2 regions of the Paenibacillus sp. sgz302148 genome follow, and region 1 is predicted to be linked to the other one. Evidence: a T-box and tRNA genes for the amino acid it is inferred to sense, from the RefSeq annotation. Region 1 holds a T-box; the other holds one or more tRNA genes.
What was found. A T-box is a leader RNA that pairs with one kind of tRNA and senses whether it is charged. The one in region 1 lies ahead of AC0LWM_RS18410 (valine--tRNA ligase), so its partner is inferred to be a tRNA-Val.
Positions count from the first base shown of each region.

Region 2: it has a tRNA-Val gene. The T-box ahead of AC0LWM_RS18410 (valine--tRNA ligase) is inferred to sense a tRNA for this amino acid. The anticodon was not compared.

Region 1 is NZ_JBVYOJ010000011.1:274,288-277,699, reverse strand. It holds gene AC0LWM_RS18410 (valine--tRNA ligase) at 1-1,603, opposite strand, end outside; T-box leader at 1,683-1,903, opposite strand; gene AC0LWM_RS18405 (hypothetical protein) at 2,077-2,241, shown strand; partial or broken gene AC0LWM_RS18400 (VanW family protein) at 2,191-2,907, opposite strand; gene AC0LWM_RS18395 (GNAT family N-acetyltransferase) at 3,036-3,412, opposite strand, start outside.
Region 2 is NZ_JBVYOJ010000004.1:280,407-283,818, reverse strand. It holds gene AC0LWM_RS08460 (aldo/keto reductase) at 1-579, shown strand, start outside; gene AC0LWM_RS08455 (YhjD family protein) at 796-1,182, shown strand; tRNA gene AC0LWM_RS08450 (tRNA-Val) at 1,258-1,333, shown strand; gene AC0LWM_RS08445 (ATP-dependent DNA ligase) at 1,859-2,710, opposite strand; gene AC0LWM_RS08440 (YheC/YheD family protein) at 2,873-3,412, opposite strand, start outside.

The sequences.
Region 1 (3,412 bases):
CCAATCCGTGAATGAGCACGTCCTTGAACGGCATTTGATCCGTGAACTCCAGACCCATAAAGATCATCCGGGATACCCAGAACGGAATGATGTCGTAACCGGTCACCAGAACATTCGTAGGGTAGTACGTTTTTAAGTCCTCGGTTTGTTCCGGCCAGCCGAGCGTCGAGAACGGCCACAGCGCGGAGCTGAACCATGTATCCAGAACGTCCTCGTCTTGATGCAGATTGCCGCCTCCGCATTTGGCGCATGCCGTTACCTCGTCACGGGAAACGTTCGGTTCTCCGCAATCGGCGCAGTGCCATGCCGGAATGCGATGGCCCCACCAAAGCTGACGGGAAATACACCAATCGCGGACGTTTTCCATCCAGTGCAAATAAATTTTCTCGAATCGGTCCGGCACGAAGTTGACGCCGTTGCCGCTTTTTTGAGCTTCGATCGCCCGCTCCGCGAGCGGCTTCATCTTCACGAACCATTGCGTCGACAAGTAAGGCTCGACGACGGCGCCGCTTCGTTCGCTGTGGCCGACCTGGTGCACATGGTCCTCGATTTTGACGAGCACGCCAAGCTCCTTCATATCGGCGACGATTTGCTTGCGGCATTCCGTTCGGTCAAGTCCTTTGTACTTGCCGGCATTTTCGTTCATTTTGCCGTTTTCGTCCATGACGAGAATTTGCGACAGGTTATGGCGTTGCCCGACCTCGAAGTCGTTCGGATCATGCGCCGGCGTAATTTTAACCGCGCCGCTGCCGAACTCTTTCTCGACGTATTCGTCGGCGACAACCGGAATTTCCCGGCCGATAATCGGCAATACGAGCATTTTGCCGATCATGTCTTTATAACGCTCGTCCTCCGGATGTACGGCAACCGCCGTATCGCCCAGCATCGTTTCCGGACGCGTCGTCGCGACGGTAATGGAGCCGCTGCCGTCCTTCAGCGGATATTTCAGGTGGTACAGGTGGCCCTGCACCTCTTTATATTCGACCTCAATATCGGAAAGCGCCGTGCGCGCCGCAGGGTCCCAGTTGATGATGAATTTGCCGCGGTAAATAAGCCCTTTTTCGTACAGCTTGACGAATACTTCACGCACCGCGCGCGACAATCCTTCGTCCATCGTAAACCGTTCACGGCTGTAGTCGAGGGAGAAGCCTACTTTAGCCCATTGTTCGTGGATGTTGTTCGCGTATTGCTCCTTCCACTCCCATACCTTCTCCAGAAACTTTTCACGCCCAAGGTCGTATCGGGTTACGCCCGTTTCGCGCAGCTTCTGCTCAACCTTCGATTGGGTCGCAATGCCGGCATGGTCGGTGCCCGGCAGCCACAGCGCATCCAAGCCTTGCATCCGTTTGGCGCGGATCATAATATCCTGCAAGGTGCAGTCGAGCGCATGGCCGATATGCAGCATTCCCGTTACGTTCGGCGGCGGGATGACGATCGTAAACCGTTCCTTCGCCTGCGGATTGCGCCCCGCCCGGAAATATCCGCCTTTCATCCAATAATCGTACCATTTGGCTTCGGCCGCTTTCGGATCGTACGTTGTCGGCATCGCCGTCGTTGTCGTCGTATTCGTTGTTGCTTCTGTTGACGCTTGAATTTCTGACATGCAGCATTCCTCCATATTGAAATTCCTAACTGTTCCTAATGGCTCAAGGTTACCGAAAAAAAGAAAAAACCTGTTCGCCGCAAAGGACGAAAGGTTTTGCTTCCGTGGTACCACCTTCATTTCGCATCCGTAAAACGGATACGACACTTGTTAGGATAACGGCTCTTCACCGGCCCGTCCGGCATACCGGACGCGCAACTCAAGGGCGACTTCGGCGAGTTACATCCTGCGAAACCTCACAGCGAACGGTTCCACTCTCTGAAGGGTTGGCTGCCTACTATTCCCTTTCAACGCTTTTATGCATATATAACAGTATGATACCCATCTTCTCCATAACAGTCAATATATAAACCACAATCGGGGAATATCCGCAGAAGATCCGCATCCCGTTCATCCCGCGGGGAAAAGCTTGTCATAACTTCGTTCGCTTCGCACATAAACATAACTAAAAGCAACGCAAGGTGGTGTTCACGTTGGAACGTTGGTGGTTCAAAGTCCGGTATACGATCAAAGGCATTATTTTTCCGCTCATTTGCATTCAGTTTGTGCGTACGCTGTTGCTCCCGACGGGGCTTGACGTATTTATCTTATTCGTGCTGTTCTTGATTTACTTGGGCTTTTTGCTCGATGTGTATTAAATGCTGCGGCAATTCGTATTTGACCTCCGAAAAATTACGGATCAATTGTTCTTCCTTCAATACGCTGCCGGTTGACTTGTCGATGGACCGCCTCCAAATTTCGTTCTCGCGAAAATTTAGGCCTCCCTGCCTCAGGAAGCGATGGTTCCTCTCTTCGATATGGTATGCCAACTTCCACTCGCGATCGCTATGAAGCGAACCTTTCAAATGCGTGTCGGTCAGCCACAGCTTGAACTGAAATGTGACGTCCGTCGGATTGTAGAAACGAAGATCGATATAGTTGAAAAAAACGCTCGCCCCGCTCCCGAAAGGTAGGACCCGCTGCTCATCAGGGAACGGATCGAAGCTATGGTGATGGCGCTCGACAACCTCAAGCGGGCTGTGGAGCGCCATCCATTACAGCAAATTCGCCAGCTGGCACAAGCCTCCGCCGACCCCGGTCTTCACTTCTCCCTTCGATAGCTGCAGTCCTTCCAAATACCCTTTGCGGGCCGTCGTTCGTCCGACAAGCCGCCAGAACGAGAACGTTTCGCCAGGCTGAATAAGAATGCCGTCCATCGCCTCGATGCTCAGCCGCAAATTCGTAATTTTATTTTCCTGCAGCTGCGGGTCTGAGGTTCCAAGTTTTCTTCGGAGCAGCGATTGATGTTTCTTGCCGGTATGCATATAAATTTGCCGGACTCTCGTCTTTGCGAATTTTCGTCCCGATATCGCGTCGTGCAGCCTTCGCTGGACTCGAAGCTGGGCCACCCGCAGCCGGTAGAAGCCCGGAATCCGCCGAATCCAGTTTCGCATCACGTAGCTTCGCCTCCTTCTGCCAAGCCCGTGCACGTTTCCATATAAACGCAAGCAACCGTTCGGGATCCGATTTGCCGCTTCTCGATCGAATACGGAACAAAGCCCAGCTTCGTATAAAACAACAACCCCGCCGTGTTCGTATTATGGCAGCACAAGCGCAGCTTAGGCACCTTCAGCTCGTCTCGCGCGAGCCCGATCATCGTCCGAATCAAATCTGCCGCCGCTCCTTGACCCCGGAATTCCGGGGCTACGATGACATTGCCGAGCCAACACCACCGGCCATCCTCTACATCGTACAAATTGGCAAAACCGGCGACTTGCCCGTCATGTTCATGAACAATGACTGTCGGGTGGAACCGGCTTTCGACATTGC
Region 2 (3,412 bases), on a different contig from region 1:
GTCAATACGCCGGTCGGATACATACTGGAAGCGCTTAATGAAGAGCTGGAAGCCGGCCGCTGTCTAGCACTCGGCGTCTCGAACTGGACGTATCAGCGAATCCAAGAGGCGAATGAATACGCCGCCGCGCATGGCTTGACCGGGTTTGTGTGCAACAGCCCGAACCTCAGCTTAGCGAAGCCGAATGAACCGCGTTGGCCGGGCTGCGTTTCCGTGGATTCGGATTATGCCGCATGGCATGAACGTTCGCAGATGCCTCTGCTGTCCTGGTCGTCGCAGGCGGGAGGATTTTTCACCGGGCGGTTCGCTCCGGATAAGCTGGACGACGCCGAAGCGGTGAGAGTCTACTACAGCGATGCCAACTGGGAAAGATTGCGCCGGGCCGAGATTTTGGCAAAGGAGAAGGGAGTTGACGCCAACCAGATTGCACTTGCTTACGTGCTGCATCAGCCGTTCCCGACTTGTGCGCTCGTCGGACCCTACAAGGTGAGCGAGCTGCGCTCCAGCGCAATAGCATTGGATGTGGAGCTGACGCAGGGTGAGTTCCGTTGGTTGGATTTAGCGCAGGAATCGCGGTAAGGATTGCTCGGGAAGATGACTCGGTCGTAATCGAGTGTGGTATGCACGAATAGTTTGGTGTTGAGCAGCTTAAGCTCGGTTAACATTTCGGAAGTCTCGTTTCCTTCGGGGAACGGGACTTTTTTTCGTTGGAAGAGCTTGACAATGGAATGTATGTTCGGTAGAATAGAAGTAGATACGGGAACAAATGTTCTTTGTTGGAGGAGAGATGCGGAAATGAACCAGGCGATATTACATACGGATGAAGAGCTTATGCTAGTCACAACATACATGCTGTACCCCCTTATTCTTGATTTATTGGAACGCGATTTGAAAGTCATGAACATACTTCAGCTCAGGATGCTTCCCGTCTCCGCCAGCACGTTCAGGCAAGCGCAAGAGATGATTATGAAAGACATTGCCGCTATGCGGAAGTCGATCCGGCTGCAAGGGGTGATCATTTATGAAGAACGCCGAGCGGAGAAGGGTCTCGAGATTACGTTTGTATGCCGCGGCGATCGCCGTCATGTGCATTTGCCATGGAATCAAGTCCGCGGTGAAGTCGTAAGGAAGCTTGGTCATTATTTCGGTGTGACAGCGTTGGAGAGCAGCTTAGGGGAGTAATCTCAAATAAAATTAAATATTGTGTTGACATATGGGCTGCTCCTTGGTATTATATATCTTGTCGCTGCTAATTACGATCTGATAGCTCAGCTGGGAGAGCACCATCTTGACAGGGTGGGGGTCACAGGTTCGAACCCTGTTCAGATCACCATAATACAAATGCGATAACCCTTGAGGAATCAAGGGTTTTTTTATTTTTTGTTCTGACCTTGCCAAAGTTGAATTAAGGAGATATGAGTAGGTTGGAGACGAGTTGGGGACGATATAAAGTTTTGTTGAAAATCAAGCGGAGCGTGACTTGACCCGATTAATGAATTTGATTAATAAAGAGAGTGAATAGTAGGTGATTAATACACTGATTATAAAGATATCTGCTCTAAATGAAGTTGTAGTGAAAAAGCGTTCAAAAATGAAAATATTGTTGGTAGGGGCTTCCAAACCATGGTACGTAATAAAGTTCAAAGGAAAACCCAATTTAAATACTTGATACCCATCTTGATGAAAAGTCCCCCACCAAATTGAAGAAAGCGGTAAGATGAAGCTCCATAGCAGAAGTCTTGTCTTATTCAAATCGTTTTTCCCCTCCTTTGCATAATTAAACATATTATAACAGGAAAAGTTAGGGGGTTCGAGTGCGGATATTTGAATTATGAATTTTTATTAATCTGCTACAGCCCTATATAAATTGAACAAATGCCGGGCTGCGCAATAATCCAGCTCGCGTCCAATTCCGCATTTTAACTTTTGACCGTAGCCGTGGCTCCACAAATACATAATCTGTATTCTCCCCGGTAATTATTGATTGGCTGACGTTGAAGAACGCTTTTTTCTGCGCCGTAGTGACGCCAAGCTCAATAATCCCCGCCGGCCGCAACTGGCCGCCGTCATCAACTGCAACGAGCCACCCGAATTCGCTTTTGCGCCAGCCGGCGATGACTACTTCGGCATACTGCCAGTTGATTACTTTTTGCCATGCTGCCGATCGGCGGCTTACGTATGTGCTTTCCTTCCTCTTTGCAACGATTCCTTCAAGCTGTCGCGATTTGATCTCCTCAAAAAGCCGCTCGCCTTCCCTCTCGATATACAGTATTTTCGATACGCGTTCGTTTCCGAAATTGAGATGAGCTAGAATTTCTTTACGTTTTATTAGCGGTAATCCGCGCAAGTCTTGGCCGTTTAAGCGCAGGATATCAAATACGATATAGTTCGCCGGCAGCGACGCGGCTAGCGAATTGATTTTTTCGTCCTTATGGGCAGAGAACCGTTCCATTACGGATTCAAATTCGATCGCGCCGGTCTGAGGATCAACGCAAGCGACCTCTCCATCCAATACGATATCGTCGATTGCAATATGAAGCAGCTCCGGGTATTGTCGCGTACACTCCACCTGATGCCGCGTATAAAGGCGGGTCCGTCCGTTTTGGCGCGACAAGATCAGCCGGTGGCCGTCAATCTTGGGCTCAAATATATAATCAGCATGGGAAAATGCGGATTTTGCTGTTGTAAGAAGCATCGGAGCTATAAACAAATGAATCACCTCAAATCCATGGTAGCAAAATATATGCTCTTGGAAACAAGGTAAGTATTGGGAACGCATCAATGGTTTTATTGAACGATGTCACAAATAACGCCCTTGGCATTTCCTTTTGGAGGAGGCCAAGGGCTGATGGATCGCAACGACTTTTGTTATTTACTTGAATGATAGAATACGGCGGTACATTTCATAGTCCCCCAACTTGTGGAAATGGGACATCAGCGGTTTCAAATTGGCCTCAATCACCCAGACGCGGCCATTTTTGTCAACGCCCATATCGAACCCGAAAATTCGATGGCCGTGATACAATTTACTCAAACGATTTGCGGAGAGAAGGGCCACGCGGTTTACTTCATCAACCAATGTGTTTGTGGATTTGGCCAGTGAAGATCGGCGAATAGCCGACTTTATATGCATAACGGTTCCTTTACTTCGGGATATATTCGTGACGATATAACCTTTGCCGGCTACTTTGGCCAGTCTGCCGGTTACGTGCCATGGGGAAGCCGATGTATGGCGTTGGACGATGACACGCATGTCAAAGGGCCGGCTATTGATCGTGGCCAGTTTGATTCGGCGCTGAACCAGATGTTCGCGCCTGCTGCTTTTCACTTTGTTCAGAACGTAAGCATAAAGAGATTCTTTTGAGTGAAAGACGGTTTTAACGTTCTCAAGATGAAATTCGTAAGCGCCGTT